3 regions of the Comamonas sp. UBA7528 genome follow, and region 3 is predicted to be linked to each of the others. Evidence: predicted binding sites of a transcription regulator. Region 3 holds the regulator's gene; each other region holds the start of a gene.
What was found. Region 3 encodes FNR, which switches genes on or off when oxygen is low (the NO sensors DNR and NnrR bind a similar motif). Its sites were predicted from a motif close to TTGATNNNNATCAA; they were not measured.

Region 1: a site for FNR is predicted at 4,174-4,187, ahead of cyoA (ubiquinol oxidase subunit II). Genes of this name have one in related genera too.
Region 2: a site for FNR is predicted at 1,749-1,762, ahead of napE (periplasmic nitrate reductase, NapE protein). Genes of this name have one in related genera too.

What each region holds. Positions count from the first base shown of each region.
Region 1 is NZ_DLMU01000010.1:149,245-154,788, reverse strand. Features, by position in the region: gene B3349_RS13705 (peroxiredoxin) at 1-284, opposite strand, end outside; gene ruvB (Holliday junction branch migration DNA helicase RuvB) at 443-1,510, shown strand; gene B3349_RS13695 (lysoplasmalogenase) at 1,583-2,272, opposite strand; gene B3349_RS13690 (MFS transporter) at 2,443-3,792, opposite strand; gene cyoA (ubiquinol oxidase subunit II) at 4,249-5,295, shown strand; gene cyoB (cytochrome o ubiquinol oxidase subunit I) at 5,357-5,544, shown strand, end outside.
Region 2 is NZ_DLMU01000016.1:163,911-169,454, forward strand. Features, by position in the region: gene B3349_RS20205 (ion transporter) at 12-1,091, shown strand; gene B3349_RS20210 (reverse transcriptase-like protein) at 1,098-1,601, opposite strand; gene napE (periplasmic nitrate reductase, NapE protein) at 1,917-2,075, shown strand; gene B3349_RS20220 (chaperone NapD) at 2,090-2,377, shown strand; gene napA (periplasmic nitrate reductase subunit alpha) at 2,358-4,853, shown strand; gene B3349_RS20230 (nitrate reductase cytochrome c-type subunit) at 4,871-5,359, shown strand; gene B3349_RS20235 (cytochrome c3 family protein) at 5,390-5,544, shown strand, end outside.
Region 3 is NZ_DLMU01000001.1:272,994-278,537, forward strand. Features, by position in the region: gene B3349_RS01240 (cyclic di-GMP phosphodiesterase) at 1-87, opposite strand, end outside; gene B3349_RS01245 (sulfite exporter TauE/SafE family protein) at 251-979, opposite strand; gene hemN (oxygen-independent coproporphyrinogen III oxidase) at 983-2,365, opposite strand; gene B3349_RS01255 (fumarate/nitrate reduction transcriptional regulator Fnr) at 2,573-3,295, shown strand; gene B3349_RS01260 (hypothetical protein) at 3,364-3,624, opposite strand; gene B3349_RS01265 (DUF349 domain-containing protein) at 3,799-5,544, opposite strand, start outside.

The sequences.
Region 1 (5,544 bases), on a different contig from region 3:
ATGCCCACCACGGTGGCGCCCAGCGCGGCGAACCGGGGCGTGGCCTCGGCAAAGGCATGGGCCTCCATCGTGCAGCCCTGGGTAAAGGCCTTGGGGAAGAAGTACAGCACCACCGGGCCTTTCTTCAGCGTGGCGGCCAGGTCGAAGGTGAAAGGCTTGCCTGCCACGGCTGCGGGGGTGGTGAACGCCGGCGCGGCGTCGCCCACCTGGAGGGCTGCCTGGGCCTGGGTGGCACACAGCAAGGCCAGTGCGGCCGCCGTTTTCAGCACGCGGGGGAAGGTCATGGCAGTTCCTGAAAAAGGGTGCAAAGGGGTTGCCAGCATGCCACGGCCGGCCACACTGGCATAGCGCAGACCGCGCGCCCCGCAGGGCCGCAGGGCGATGCAGCCGCCAATCCCGCCACGGCGGCGCAGGGCGTTACAGACACGGCACAATCCCTGCCATGACCATAGTTGTTGAAGATCTGGGCCCGGCATCGGAGCCCGCGCCGCGCATGGTGTCGGCGGGACCTGTTTCCAAGAGCGAGGAACAGCTGGAGCGCGCCCTGCGCCCCAAGATGCTCGAGGAGTACGTGGGCCAGCAAAAGGCGCGCGAGCAGCTGGAAATCTTCATCGGCGCGGCGCGCAAGCGCGGCGAGGCACTGGACCACGTGCTGTTGTTCGGTCCGCCCGGCCTGGGCAAGACCACGCTGTCCCACATCATTGCCGCGGAGCTGGGGGTGAACCTGCGCCAGACCAGCGGTCCTGTGCTGGAAAAGCCCAAGGACCTGGCGGCCCTGCTGACCAACCTCGAAGCCAACGATGTGCTGTTCATCGACGAAATCCACCGGCTCAGCCCCGTGGTGGAAGAAATTCTCTACCCTGCGCTGGAGGACTACCAGATCGACATCATGATCGGTGAAGGTCCGGCGGCGCGCAGCATCAAGCTGGACCTGCAGCCTTTCACGCTGGTGGGCGCGACCACGCGGGCCGGCATGCTGACCAACCCGCTGCGGGACCGCTTCGGCATCGTGGCGCGGCTGGAGTTCTATACGCCGGAGGAGCTGGCGCGCATTGTCACCCGCAGCGCCGGTCTGCTGGGCGCGCCCATTGATGTGCCGGGGGCGCAGGAGATTGCCAACCGTTCGCGCGGCACGCCGCGTATCGCCAACCGCCTGCTGCGCCGCGTGCGCGACTATGCCGAGGTCAAGGGCGACGGCAGCATCACCCAGGATATGGCGCGCAAGGCGCTGTCCATGCTGGATGTGGACCCGCGCGGCTTTGACGTGATGGACCGCAAGCTGCTGGAAGCGGTGGTGCACCGCTTTGACGGTGGCCCGGTGGGGGTGGACAACATTGCCGCCAGCATCGGCGAGGATGCGGGCACCATCGAAGACGTGATCGAGCCCTATCTGATCCAGCAAGGCTATCTGCAGCGCACGCCGCGCGGGCGCATTGCCACCAAGGCGGCCTACGCCCATCTGGGCTTGGTGCAGCCGCCGTCGGTGGCGGGCGGTCTGTTCGGCGACTGAGTCCTGGCGGGCGCTGGCGGGCGCTGGTGGGCGCCGCCCCTGGCGCCCTTGGCGGCGGTGTCGGCCGGTGCCTCAGGCCTGCTGGCTGGTTTGGAGCATGCCGTGCACGATCAGCCACTGGGCGGCGTAGTAGGTGCCCAGCACGCCCAGCCCCGCCCAGGCCAGCGGCTGCACGAAGCGGTCGAAGGCCAGCAGCGTGTCGCTGAGCATGAACAGCAGCGCCCCATAGGCCACACAGCGCGCCGCGCGGCTGGCACGCACCTGGGCACGGCCCAAGGCCTGCGCGGCCATCAGCGCAATCACCAGCACATAGGTCGCCACGGGCAGGCGCAGCTCCACCGGCAGATGGCCCCACAGAACGCTGTAGACCCCGGCGCCCAGCAGCAGGCAGGCCAGCAGCGGGGTGCGCCGCGGCAGCCAGGGGGCATCCAGCGCAAACAGCCGGATGTAGCAGACATGGGCGCACAGGAACGCCACCAGACCGGGGATGAACAGCCCGTCCAGCATCAGACAGACGTCTCCCGCCAGGCTGCAGGCCAGTGCCGCCAGCAGCCAGTGGCGTGCCCGCACTCGCCGGGCGCTGCGCGGGGCAAAACGCGGGGCGCACACCGCCAGCAGCGCCGCCACCATGACCAGCGGCTTGAACACCCGGTGCAGCTCCAACCAGCCGGCCTGGGCCGTCAGCATGGCGGCAGCCCCCAAGGCCAGCAGCGCCCATTGCCAGACATGGATGCGGCCTTGGGGCATGAAGAAGGTGCGCATGGTGGACAAAGCAAGTGGCAATGGCCGCAGTGTGCCGTGCCGGGGCGGGGGCGGCACGGGGTGCTTTCCCCGTGGTGCGCCGCCGCAACGTTTGCCGGTGGCCGGTGCTCGATGTGAGCAGGCATGAAAAAGGCTGCCGAAGCAGCCTGTGTGGCGCGGCGCAGCCGTCTTCAGTTGTCGCTGCCCCGCGCTTCGATGGCGCGGTTGATGCCCAGGGCCGCCAGCGTGCAGATGGCGCCGGACAGCAGGTACAGGCCTACCGCCACCGGGCCGAAGCGCGAGGACAGGCCCAGCGCCACCAGCGGGGCAAAGGCCGCGCCCAACAGCCAGGCCAGATCGGACGAGTAGGCTGCGCCCACATAGCGCAGGCGGCGGGAGAAATTGGCCGTCACGGTGCCGGAGGACTGGCCGTAAGACAGGCCCAGCAGCACAAAGCCCACCAGGATGAAGGTGTTCTGCCCGGCGCTGCCACCATCCAGCAGGAAAGGGGCGGCGAAGCTGAACAGGCCGATCAGCACCGCCATGGTGCCCAGGGTATTGCGGCGGCCAAAGCGGTCGGCCAGCTTGCCCGACACCAGAATCCCCAGGCCGGCCAGCACGCCGCCCAGCACCTGGGTCCAGAGAATGCTGGTGACGCTGTCTTCGCCAAACATGGTCATCCACGACAGCGGGAACACGGTGACCAGGTGGAACAGGGCAAAGCTGGCCAGGGCTGCCAGGGCGCCGATCAGCACGTTGCGGCCTTCACCGCTGCGCGTCAACTCGAAGGTGGGTACGGGTTCCAGTTCCAGCTTTTCCAGCAGGCGGGTATAGGACTGGCCCACCACCAGCCGCAGGCGTGCGAACAGGGCGACCACATTGATCGCGAAGGCCACGCAGAAAGGGTAGCGCCAGCCCCATTCCACAAATTCCTCGTGGCTCAGCGCCTTGTAGAGGTAGGCAAACAGCGCGGCTGCCACCACAAAGCCCAGCGGAGCGCCCAACTGGCCGATCATGGAATACCAGCCGCGTTTTTCGGGCGGGGCGCTCAGGGCCAGCAGCGAAGGCAGGCCATCCCAGGAGCCTCCCAGGGCCAGGCCCTGCAGGATGCGGAACAGCACCAGCAAGGCGATGGCGTAGCGGCCCAGGTCGACATAACCGGGCAGCAGGGCCATACCCACCGTGGCGGTCCCCAGCAGGAACAGCGAGATGGTCAGCTTGGTGGCGCGGCCCCAGCGCTGCTGGATGACCATGGAGATGGCGGTGCCGATGGGGCGGGCGATGAAGGCCAGCGAGAACACCGCAAACGACGCCAGCATGCCGTTGAGCAGGGTGTAGTGGGGGAAGAACACGTGCGGGAACACCAGCACGCAGGCAATGCCGAAGACGAAGAAGTCGAAATACTCGGACGACCGGCCGATGATGACGCCAGCAGCGATTTCGCCGGGAGAAGCCTCTTCGTGCGTGTCGGCGTCGGACAGGTCTTCCGAGCCATGGAAACCGCCAGCAGGTGCGATGTTCGGATAAGCGAGGCCACTCATGAAACACACTCCTATGAGGTTGGTGTGCCTCCCTTCTACGCCCTTGGGCTGGGGCTCGCAATCGGATAAACGGCTTTTTAGGGGAAGTTCCCGATCTTGACGGCCATCAAGTGGCGACCGGCGGTCGCTGGAGGGTGGTCAAGACCCATCTGACAACAGGGTTAGTGGCCAAAGTGCGCTGCCCGTGCGGGGAGTAGGGAGAGTCCTGGGGTTAGTGTGTAAGCGTTAACCCGTGCCGCCGAAGCACCGGAAAATTCCATAGAAACAAAGAGTTAAGGACTTTTTGCGACGGAGGGCATAAAACGCCTAACTGATGTGCTCCGGCCTTGCAATGACCCAGCGCAGGGGTGCGGTGGACAAAATGTCCAATCGCAAAAAACCTTGATCGAAGTAAATTCGCAACGTCTTGTAATCCGCGCCGACATCCGTCTGTGCGTGTCTTTTTGCGTCTATAGCATGTTTCAATCCAAGGAAATCCGTGGGCCCGCGTGGCTCGCGGCGGCCGCCTTGATAGCCAGTCTGACTGGTTGCAGCAAGGCCGTCGTACTCAATCCCGCAGGTGACATCGCAGCCCAGCAGGGCCAGCTGGTGGTGACTGCCACCCTGCTGATGTTGATCATCATCGTGCCGGTGATCCTGTTGACGCTGTTGTTCGCCTGGAAGTATCGCCAGTCGAACACCGAAGCCGAATACGATCCCGAATGGCACCATTCCACGGCCCTGGAGCTGGTGATCTGGAGCGTTCCCCTCATCATCATCATCGCCCTGGGCGCGCTGACCTGGATCAGCACCCACAAGCTCGACCCCTACCGTCCACTGGACCGTGTGTCTGAAACTAAGGCCTTGGCGCCCGAAATCAAGCCCCTGGAAGTGGAAGTGGTGGCCATGGACTGGAAGTGGCTGTTCTTCCTGCCCGAGCAAGGCATCGCCACGGTGAACGAGCTGGCTGCGCCGGTGGATCGCCCGATCCGCTTCAAGCTGACCGCCACCTCCACCATGAATGCGTTCTATGTGCCTGACCTGGCCGGCATGATCTATGCCATGCCCGGCATGGAAACCCAGCTGAACGCCGTGATCAACAAGGAAGGCGTGTTCCACGGCCTGGCATCGCACTACAGCGGCGCCGGTTTTGCCGGCATGACCTTCAAGTTCCACGGTCTGAGCAACGAAGGCTTCGACGCCTGGGTGGCCAAGGCCAAGGCCGAAGGCCAGCCCCTGACGCGTGACGCCTACCTCGACCTGGCCAAGCCCAGCGAGCGCGATCCCGTGAAGCGCTTCTCCAGCGTGGAAGACGGCCTCTACAGCAAGGTGCTGAACCGTTGCGTGGAAGACGGAAAGATGTGCATGCACCACATGATGGCCATCGACGCTGCCGGCGGCGAAGCCTACATGAAGGCCGCAGGTCTGAACCTGCCCCAGGACGTGTGCACGGTCCAGAACGCTGACCGCGTGGTGGCCCTCCTGGACCAACGCGATCAACCGGGTGCTGTGGCACAGCAGTAAGCATTGACGGCGGTCTGGCCTGCGCCTGCGAGCGGGGCCGCCACTTAGCAAGAGACTCGATATGTCTGGAAATACAACCTTGCCCAACGATCCGCTCATCGGGCGGATCAGCTGGGACGCCGTACCGATGGCGCATGAGCCCATCGTGTTATGGACTTTCATCGCCGTGGTCCTGGGCGGCCTGGTGATGATGGCGGCACTGACCAAGTTCCGCCTCTGGGGCCCTCTGTGGCGCGACTGGATCTGCTC
Region 2 (5,544 bases), on a different contig from region 3:
GATGGTGACCCATGCGCTGGCTGGATTTTCTGATCGACTTTTTCCACGATAAATACCCCTCGGCCGAGCGCCTGGGGGTGCCGGTGGCGCGCTGGCGCCAGAGCATCTACCGCACGGTGTTCGAGACCAACACGCCCATGGGCAAACGCTTTGAAAAGCGGCTGACCGTGGCCATCGTGCTGAGCCTGTGCGTGGTGATTGCGCACAGCATTCCGTCGATTGCCCAGGGCTGGATGGTGTACGGGCTGCGCACGCTGGAGTGGATGTTCACGCTGGCGTTCACGGTGGAATATGGCCTGCGGCTGATTTCCGTGCGTCGGCCCTGGCGCTATGCCTTGAGCTTCTACGGACTGGTGGACCTGCTGGCCATCATCCCCGGCTATCTGTCGTTGTTCCATCCGGAATACCAGTTCCTGGGCGCCATCCGGGCGCTGCGGCTGGTGCGCACCTTCCATGTGTTCCCCATCCTGCGTGGCTTCCTGGAGGATTACTTCATGCTGGGCCGGGCGCTGAAGCACAGCGCACGCAAGATATTTGTCTTCCTCAGCGTGGTGGCGGTGATCGTGTTCGTGATGGGCGCGTTGATCTTTGTGATCGAGGGCCCCGAGCATGGCTTTACCAGCATGCCCATGGGCATGTACTGGGCCATTTCCACTGTGACCACCGTGGGCTATGGCGATGTCACGCCGTCCACGCCGTTGGGCAAGATCTTTGCCTCCGCGATGATGCTGGTGGGCTGGAGCATTCTGGCCGTGCCCACCGGTATTGTGGGGGTGGAACTGTCGCGCGGTTTTGGCACCAAGCCCTGCCGGCGGCCGCTGCACTGCGAGACCTGTGGTGAGGCACGCCATGAGGACGATGCACGCTTTTGCCGGCGTTGCGGCACCCGTCTGACGGAGGCGCGTAGCGAGGCCGAAGCAGGCACGGTGCGGGCGGCGGCACCGGATGTGGGTGCAGTCGGTGCCGGCAGCACTGCCAGCACAGCGGGGACAGCACCGGCTGCTAGCACCACCCCAGCCGATCCCGCTGCGGCTCCTGCAACGCCTCCTGCCAATGACGGCAGGCATACAGATGAGGCGCAGGCCGCTTGATCAGACTTACGGCTTACGGTTGACGGCTGTGGGGACAGGCACAGCCCCCGCGAGCTGCAAGGCCGCGCGAGCCAAGGCATCGGCCTGCTGGTTGCGGTGGCGCGGCACCCAATGCAATGTGACTTCCGCAAACTGCCGCACTGCCGCACGGGCCTGGTCATACAGCGGAGTCAGGCGCACCACGGGCTTGGGCTTGGCCAGGGTGAGCTGTTCCACCAGGATGCTGCTGTCGCTGTAGACACGCGCATGCTGGGCCTGCTGGGTACGCAGCACTTCCAGTGCGGCCAGCAGGGCCAGTACCTCGGCTTCGTTGTTGCAGCCGGTGCGGTGGGTGTCCTGCGACACGGTGTGGCAGATACCGGCAGGGCTGACCAGGACCGCCCCTAGCGCCATGCGGCCGGGGTTGGGCAGGGCGCTGCCGTCGATATGGACGGTCCAATGGAGCGCGTTGGGCTCCGGAGAAATAGTGAAAGAAGCAGGGGAAGCAGGGATAGCGGCAGTCTCAGGCATGGCAGCACTGTAGCGCCGATCCCGGGAGCGCGGCGGCACCCGGCTGCGGTATGGCGCGTATGGGTGCGCGGTGCGCAAAGTGCGGGGTAAGTGTGATTCGAATTGGTGCGAATTACGGTGTCGTGACACCAAGATGGTGCACTGCATTTGATATTCATCAAGTACTTGGCGTAGTATCGAAAATATTATGGGCGCATTAATAAAAAACCCGTTGCACTGAGCTGCTGACCCGGTCCGGAAGGGCTCCCCGAAAGGGCTGGCAAGCGTTTGGCGTGACCTACAAGGCACCTTGGTGCCACACCCACGGGAGTCCCTATGGCCGACCCTCAAGCCCCCTCTACCCGCCAAGAGGAACTGCGCAGTTTTGCGTTTCTGACTGTGGTCATGGCCCCCGTCCTTACGGGTGCCATCATCGTGACCTACGGTTTTCTCGTCTGGTTCTATCAAATGTTCGCCGGCCCCCCTCACGCGTGAAGGGGAGGTGATACATGAGCGATGAACTGCATATCGCCAGTCTGGTCGTGCATGTGGTGCCCGCGTCGTTGACGGGGGTGGCGCAGGCGGTGATCGGTGTCGACGGGCTGGTGCTGCACGGCACCCACCCCAGCGGCAAGCTGGTCGTCACGCTGGAAGGGCCCAGCGCCGCTTCCGTCCTGGACCGTGTTTCCAACATCCAACACCTGGAGGGCGTGATCAACGTCTCTCTGGTCTACCAGCATGCCGAGGCATGGCATTCACTCAATCAAGAGGTAAAGCATGAGCAGCACAAGGCGTGACTTCGTTCGTCAATCTGCCGCTGCGGCAGCAGGTGCCGTGGCCGGCATTCCCATTGAAGCCATTTCGCAGGGTACGGTGCCGCAGGCAGGCGGCGCGCAACTGACATGGTCCAAGGCCCCCTGCCGCTTCTGCGGCACGGGCTGTGGCGTGATGGTGGCCGTCAAGGACAACCGCGTGGTGGCCACGCAGGGCGACCCCGAAGCGGAAGTGAACCGGGGGCTCAACTGCGTCAAGGGCTACTTCCTGTCCAAGATCATGTACGGCGAAGACCGGCTGACCAAGCCGCTGCTGCGCATGAAGAATGGCGCGTACGCCAAGGACGGTGAATTCCAGCCCGTGTCCTGGGACAAGGCCTTCGACGTGATGGCCGAGCAGTTCAAAAAGGCGCTGAAAAAGCAGGGTCCTTCCGGGGTGGGCATGTTCGGCTCGGGCCAGTGGACGGTATGGGAAGGCTATGCCGCCTCCAAGCTGTTCAAGGCAGGTTTCCGTTCCAACAACATCGACCCCAATGCGCGCCACTGCATGGCGTCTGCCGTGGCCGGCTTCATGCGCACCTTCGGCATGGACGAGCCCATGGGCTGCTACGACGATATCGAGCAGGCCACGGTCTTTGTGCTGTGGGGCTCGAACATGGCGGAAATGCACCCGGTGCTTTGGACCCGCGTGACCGACCGCCGCCTGAGCAATCCGGACGTCAAGGTGGCCGTGCTGTCGACCTTCGAGCACCGCTCGTATGAGCTGGCCGACATCGAGCTGACGTTCAAGCCCCAGACCGATCTGGCGATCCTGAACTACATCGCCAACCACATCATCGCCACCGGGCGCGTGAACCAGGACTTCGTCTCCAAGCACTGCAACTTCAAGCTGGGCAATACCGACATTGGCTATGGCCTGCGTCCCGAGCATCCGCTGCAGAAAGCGGCCAAGAATGCGGACGATCCGAACGGCGCCAAGCCGATGACGTATGAGGAGTACGCCAAGTACGTCTCCAAATACACGCTGGAGTACACGACCGAGCTGACCGGCGTGCCCGCGAACCGGCTGAAGGCGCTGGCCGAGCTGTACGCCGACCCCAAGACCAAGGTGGTGTCCTTCTGGACCATGGGCTTCAACCAGCACACCCGCGGTGTCTGGGCGAACAACATGGTCTACAACATCCACCTGCTGACCGGCAAGATCGCCACGCCCGGCAACAGCCCGTTCTCGCTGACGGGCCAGCCTTCGGCCTGCGGCACTGCCCGGGAAGTGGGCACCTTCTCGCACCGCCTGCCGGCTGACATGGTGGTGACCAATCCCAAGCACCGCGCCATGGCCGAGGCGATGTGGAAGCTGCCGGAAGGCACCATCCCCGGCAAGCCCGGCTACCACGCCGTGCTGCAGAACCGCATGCTCAAGGATGGCAAGCTCAACGCCTACTGGGTGATGGTGAACAACAACATCCAGGCCGGTGCCAACCTGGCCCAGGAAGGCTACCCCGGCTACCGCAACCCCGAGAACTTCATCGTGGTCTCGGATGCCTACCCCACGGTGACAGCCGTGGCCGCCGACCTGATTCTGCCCACCGCCATGTGGGTGGAAAAAGAGGGTGCCTACGGCAACGCCGAGCGCCGCACCCACTTCTGGCACCAGCTGGTGAAGGCGCCGGGAGAAGCCCACTCGGATCTGTGGCAGCTGATGGAGTTCTCCAAGCGCTTCAAGATCGAGGAAGTCTGGCCCGAGGAGCTGCTGGCCAAGAAGCCGGCCTACCGCGGCAAGACCATGTACGAGGTGCTGTTCCGCAATGGCCAGGTGGACAAGTTCCCGGTCACGGACATGGACAAGGCCTACGACAACGAAGAGTCCACCCACTTCGGCTTCTATGTGCAAAAAGGTTTGTTCGAAGAGTACGCGGCCTTTGGCCGTGGGCATGGCCATGATCTGGCGCCCTTCGACGAGTACCACAAGGTGCGCGGCCTGCGCTGGCCGGTGGTGGATGGCAAGGAAACCCGCTGGCGCTACCGCGAAGGCTCCGACCCGTATGTGAAGGCAGGCACCGGTTACCAGTTCTACGGCAACGTGGACAACAAGGCCAATATCTTTGCCCTGCCGTACGAGCCCGCTGCCGAGTCGCCGGACAAGGAGTTCCCGTTCTGGCTGTCGACCGGCCGCGTGCTGGAGCACTGGCATTCGGGGTCGATGACCCGCCGCGTGCCCGAGCTGCACCGTGCTGTGCCCAATGCCCTGTGCTACATGCACCCCGAGGATGCGAAAGCACTGGGTCTGCGCCGGGGCAGCGAGGTGGAGATTGCATCGCGCCGTGGTGCCATGCGCTCGCGGGTGGAGACCCGGGGCCGCAACAAGCCGCCGCGTGGCCTGGTCTATGTGCCCTGGTTTGACGCCAGCCAGCTGATCAACAAGGTGACGCTGGATGCCACGGACCCGATCTCGCTGCAGACGGACTTCAAAAAATGCGCCGTCAAGATCACCAAGGTTTGATGGCAGGAGTGTGGATCATGAACTTCATTCGTACTCTTTTTCTGATGCTGTGCATGGGCTCTGCCCTGGCACAGCCTGTGGCGCGCAACTTCACCGACGCTGCGCGCGGCCCCACGCCCATCATGGAGACCACCAAGCCTCCGGTGCTGGGCAATGCCATCAATGACGATGTGCGCCGCACACGCAATTACACCTGGCAGCCACCCACCATTCCGCACCGGGTGGACGGCTACCAGGTGGACAAGAACTTCAACAAGTGCATGGATTGCCACTCACGCACCAAGGCGGAGGTTTCGCAGGCGGTGCCGGTGTCAGTGACGCACTACATGGACCGTGACGGCCACATGCTCGGCCAGGTGTCCACGCGCCGCTACTTCTGCATGCAGTGCCATGTGAGCCAGGATGCGGTCCGTCCGCTGGTGAACAACACCTTCATGGATGTGGATGCCCTGATCCTGAAGTCCATGCGGTCACAGTCGGGCGCACAGGCCACCAAGAAAAACTGACGCTGCCTTGTGCAGCACAAGAGAACCATCATGTTGACACTTCTCAAGCGCTACTGGGCGGTCATCCGCCGCCCCAGCGTGCACTTCAGCCTGGGGTTTCTGACCATCGGGGGCTTTATCGGCGGCATCCTGTTCTGGGGTGCCTTCAATACCGCCATGGAGTTCACCAATACCGAGAAATTCTG
Region 3 (5,544 bases):
AAATGGATGGCGCAACCAGCCAATGTCCAATTGGACATACATACCTATGCAGATGTCCCGAACGTCAATTAAAAGGGAGTGCGTCACGTTGTTTGGGCTGCAGCACGCCAGCAAGCCAGTCGATCCAAACCGCTCATTATGACGACTGCCTGGGACAAATAAGTACTTACATAAAGGGGTTGTGCAAGCGACGCCGCTGTGCTTCAGCAAGCAACAGCATATTGCACCATGTCACCATCCCATGTCAGCCTCAGCGGCACCACTGTGACGGCACATGCACCATGTCCATCCACAGCGCCCACAGCGAGACGCCCGCCAGCAGGGCGCCAGCGGTGCGCAGCCCCCAGGCTTCGCGCCACTGCTGCAGGCGGCTAATGCGCCGCCACAGCCAGGGACCCAGGGCCAGCCACAGGCCCCCACCGACCCCGAATGCCACCATGGATGCAGCGCCCTGCCACACGCCACCGGCCAGGGCTGCCACCATGACAGCGGAATAGAGCAGACCGCAGGGCAGGAAAGCCCACAGGCTACCGGCCACCCAGGTTCCACCCGGCCCGCGCACACCGTGCTGCACCTTGCCCCAGAGCTTGCGCCCGCCGGATTCCACCCACTGCGGCTGGCGGGCCTGCAGCAGCAGCATCAGGCCCCATGCCAATGCCGCCAGGTGCAGCAGCACCCACAGCGGATGCAAGGCGGAGGTACGGTCGGAGAACCAGGCCACCGTCTCCATGGCATAGGCCGCCACGCCACCCAGCGCGGCATAGCCCATCAGGCGACCGGCGTGAAAGCCCAGCCAGCGCCCGGCATTGGCAGCCTCCATCGGCTGGGCCGAAGCCCCTTCTTGCTGGATGGATACCACCCGCCCGCCGGTGCGCAACGGCGAGACGATGGCCGCACAGGGTGCGGCGCACATCGCAAGACAATGGGGCCCACCCACGAGCCCCATGAAAAAAGCGGTTCCAAGCAACGACAGCCACATGGGCTAGATGATCCTGGAAAAACGCGCCCGGTTCTTGCCCGCCTGCAAATGCCGGTCAAACGTCATGGCCACGCCGCGCACAAAGAACCAGCCCATGGGCGTGACCTTGATGCCGTCGTCATCGATCACCACCAGGCCCTGCTTCTGCTGCTGGGCCAGCATTTCCAGTTCGCCCGCGAAGTACTGCTGGAAGTCCAGCAGCCACGACTGGCTCATGGGCTCGAACAGCACTTCCCCCTGGCACATCAGCGACATGATGACGGCGCGCCGCACCAGGTCATCCCGCCCCAGCGCCAGGCCCCGCACCACCGGCAGCCGGCCCTGATCGAGGAAGTCGTAATACTCTTCCAGGGTCTTGGCGTTCTGGCTGTAGGTCGCACCCACGCGGCCGATGGCGGACACACCCAGCGCAATCAGGTCGCAGTCCGGCTGTGTGCTGTAGCCCTGGAAGTTGCGGTGCAGCCGTCCTTGCCGCTTGGCAATGGCCAGTGCGTCTTCCGGCAGGGCAAAGTGGTCCATGCCCACATACACATAGCCGGCCTGCATGAAGGCATCGATGGAGCCCGAGAGCATGGACAGCTTGTCCGAAGCCTCCGGCAGATCTTCGATGGCAATGCGGCGCTGCGGCTTGAAGCGCTCCGGCAAATGCGCATAGGCATACAGCGCGATCCGGTCCGGCCGCAGCTGGCACACCTGTTCCAAGGTGCGCGCAAACGATGCGGCGGTCTGCCTGGGCAGGCCATAGATCAGGTCCACGTTGACCGAATGGAAACCCAGTTCGCGCGCTGCCTGCACCAGATCGAACACCTGCTCGGCCGGTTGTTCGCGGTGCACCGCCTTCTGTACATCGGGATCGAAATCCTGCACCCCGAAACTCAGGCGATTGAATCCCAGTTGCGCCAGATGGGCCAGGCGTTCGCGGGTGACCGTGCGGGGATCGACCTCGATGGAATACTCGCCCACCGCTTCAAAAGCGAAGTTCGCGCGCAACATGTCCATCAGCCGGGTCAGCTCGGCATCCGACAGAAAGGTCGGCGAGCCGCCACCCAGATGCAACTGGCTGACTGCCTGTCCCTTGCCACAGTGCGCCACCTGCAGAGCGACCTCTTTTTCCAGGTACTCCAGGTAGGTCACCGCACGTTCATGGTGCTTGGTGATGATCTTGTTGCACGCGCAGTAGTAGCACAAGGCCTCACAAAAAGGCACATGCACATACAGTGACATGGGAAGCGCCTTGGCCGCAGAATGGTGCTTACGCTGTTCCAGCGCCAACACATAATCATCCTGACCAAATGCTTCAATAAAGCGATCTGCGGTGGGATAAGAGGTATAACGGGGCCCAGGCACGTCGTACCGACGCAAAAGCTCCGGCGTTACTGCTGTCATTGAATATTCCTTAGGTGCTGCCCAGCACTGTGCCGCACCCCGGGAAAATCAGCCTTGATGCAAATCAAGACATTCAAATACCATTCCTGAGACAATTGATTCATATCATTCGCACAACTGAGCACCCCCTCTCTCGCCTCCCAGCCCGATAACCTTTCAGCGTTACGTCCAATGGCCCGTTCAGCGGGAGCCCAAGGCGTCAGTGCCATGACACCACCCCCTATCAAAGTCACCTGCTCCAACTGCAATCTGCGCGAACTGTGCATGCCCACAGGCTTGAATGAGCAGCAGTTGCACCGTATTGACGATATTGTGGCCACGCGTCGCAAAATCAAACGGGGCAGCACCTTGTTCCGAAATGGCGAAGACTTCACGGCGCTCTATGCCATCCGCACCGGGTTCTTCAAGACCTGCGTGGCCACGGAAGATGGCCGTGACCAGGTGACAGGTTTTCAGATGGCGGGCGAGATCATTGGCCTGGACGGGATCGTGCACGACCACCACACCTGCGATGCCGTGGCGCTGGAAGACGCGGAAGTCTGCGTGATGCCGTTCGACCGCCTGGAAGAGCTTTCGCGCGAAGTGACTGCCCTGCAGTCGCATGTGCACAAGGTGATGAGCCGCGAGATCGTGCGCGAGCACGGCGTGATGCTGCTGCTGGGCAGCATGCGCGCCGAGGAGCGCCTGGCCGCCTTCGTGTTGAACCTGGTGCAGCGCCTGCACACCCGGGGCTTCTCGTCTTCCGAGCTGGTGCTGCGCATGACGCGCGAGGAGATCGGCAGCTACCTGGGCCTGAAGTTGGAGACGGTCAGCCGCACCTTCTCGAAGTTTGTCGAGGAAGGTCTGGTCGAAGTGAAGCAGCGCCATGTGCGCATCCTGGACACCGAAGGCCTCAAGCGCATCGTCAACAGCCAGCACGCGTGCGAATAAGCGCCTTCCGCCCCATGCAAAAAGCCTCCGTCCGGAGGCTTTTTTCATTGCCGGGTGATGCCCCCGGCTCACAGCGACGGAACGCGGGCCTGCGGGCCATTGAGCTCCTGCGGGGACAGCGCCAGCAGGCTGGTCATGGCCGATGCCATCATGATGATGGCCCAGAACACAAAGAAGGCCACCGTGCACACGCCCAGGCGCGACACCTCGATGTAGGCCGACAGCCACTGCATTTCCAGCGGGTCGACCACGGCAAACACCAGCATCTCCATCACCCCGGCGGCCAGAAAGGCCGGCCAGGCAATCCACATCCAGCGACGCAGCAGCATGGGTCTCTCCTTGTTGTGGCGGGCAGATGCCCCATTGTGCGAGCCTCTTTCTGCCGCGTCACTGCCTTCGGCGTCCCCATAAACCCTGAAATGGCATGAAAAAAGCCAGCCGTTCGGCTGGCTTTTTGCGGTTGCAGCGCAGGACCCTGCATCCTGGCGCTGCTGGCGCCTGCCTTACTTGCTGCCGCGCAGCAAAGCCTTGAGCGCGCTTTGCAGGCGCTGGGCCGCACTGTCGCTGCGCTCCGCAGCCAGCACCGCCGCCACATCCTGCTCCCAGGTGGTGCGCGGGTCCGTGGCCTTGCGGTTGGTCAGCAGCTGCAGCTGCAGTGCACGGCGTGCGGACAGCTGGTCGGCCGGGGTGGGCACGTCAGCGGCCATTTCCAGGCGCAGCAGCGATTCGGTCGCCTCGCCCTTGGCGGCAGCGCCCACGGCGGCATGCCAGCTGTTGCGGGAGGCATTGCTCAGCTTGCCCAGTTCCTGCGCGGGCGGCACCAGGGCCGCGTCGCGCTTGGACCAGGCGTCCATCAGCTGGGTCAGGGCTTCGCCATGGGCCTGGGCCGTCAGCTTGCGCAGCGCAGACTGGGCGTGTTCCTGGGCTTCACGCTGGGCGCGGAAAGCCGCATCACCCAGGCGCGGGCCACGGGCCGTGCGCTCGAAACGGTCACCCCGGTCACCCCGGTCTTGGCGGGGGCCGGGCTTGCGGCCGGCTGCCGCCGCGGCCGGGGCTTCCTTGCGCATGCCGGGGCGGTCATCGCCACGCACCGCCTTCACCGGGCGGTCGGCCGCCACAGGGGCCGCTGGTGCTGCCGCAGTGGCCGGCTGCCCGGCTTCGGCCGCAGGGGCGGCACGCAGGGCGTCTTCCAGCGCCGTCAGGGCTGCACGGATCTTCTGCGCATCGCCTTCCGCGTTGGCGGCTTCCAGCTGCTGCGATGCTTCAAGCACCGCACGGTCGTGGGCGCTGAGCGATTCCAGATTGACCGCACGGCTGCCGCGCTCACCGCGCTCGGCCGGCTTGCGGCTGAAGGCCTCGTCCAGCGGCTTGCGGAAGGCATCCCACAGCTTCTGTTCCTGGCGGCGGTCCACCGGCACTTCCTGGGCTTCGGCCTGCCAGCGTTGCTGCAGCGCCTTGATGGCAGCGATCTGCAGGGCCGGTGCCGCGCCCAGTGCCTGGGCTTCCTCGATCATGGCCTGGCGGCGCTGCAGGCTGTCCTTCTGCGCCTGCTGCAGCGGGGCTTCGGCTTCGCTGATGGCCTGGCGCCATTGCTGTTGCAGCTCGGCATACAGCTTCTCGCCCACATGGCCACCTTCGCGCCAGCGTTCGGAAAACTGGCGCAGGCTGCGGGCCATGCCCTTCCAGTCCTTGGAGTCCTTGACGGACTGCCCCCAGGCACGCAGTTCTTCGATCAGCGTGGTACGCGAAGCCTTGTGCTGGGCCGATTCGGTGCGCAGCTTGTCCAGCCAGCCTTCGACCAGCTTGTAGGCGGTGTTGCAGGCTTCATCGAACTGCTTCCACAGACCGTGGTTGGGCACCGCGCCCTGGTCCAGCAGCTTCCATTGCTCGCGCAGCTGGCGCAGTGTCTCCTGGACCTTGCGGCCACCCAGAGTCTGGCCTTCGGGGCGCTCCACCAGGCCCTTGGCCTTGGCGATCAGGGCTTCCCGCTCGGCATCCACGGCCTGGGGCTTCCAGCCACGGGCGTCGCCTGCCTGCACCAGCAGCGCATCCATCTGCTGGATCACTTCGGCATCCAGCGCACGACCGTGCTGGCGCAGTGCGGCACGCAGACCGGCGATGGCGGCAGTCTTGTCTTCCTCGGTGCCCACCAGAGGCTGCAGCACCTGGGCGGCCTGCAGCACCACGGCAGCGGCCTTGACCGGTGCATCACCCTTGGCCGGCTTGGCGGCCGGTGCATCGGCGGCCAG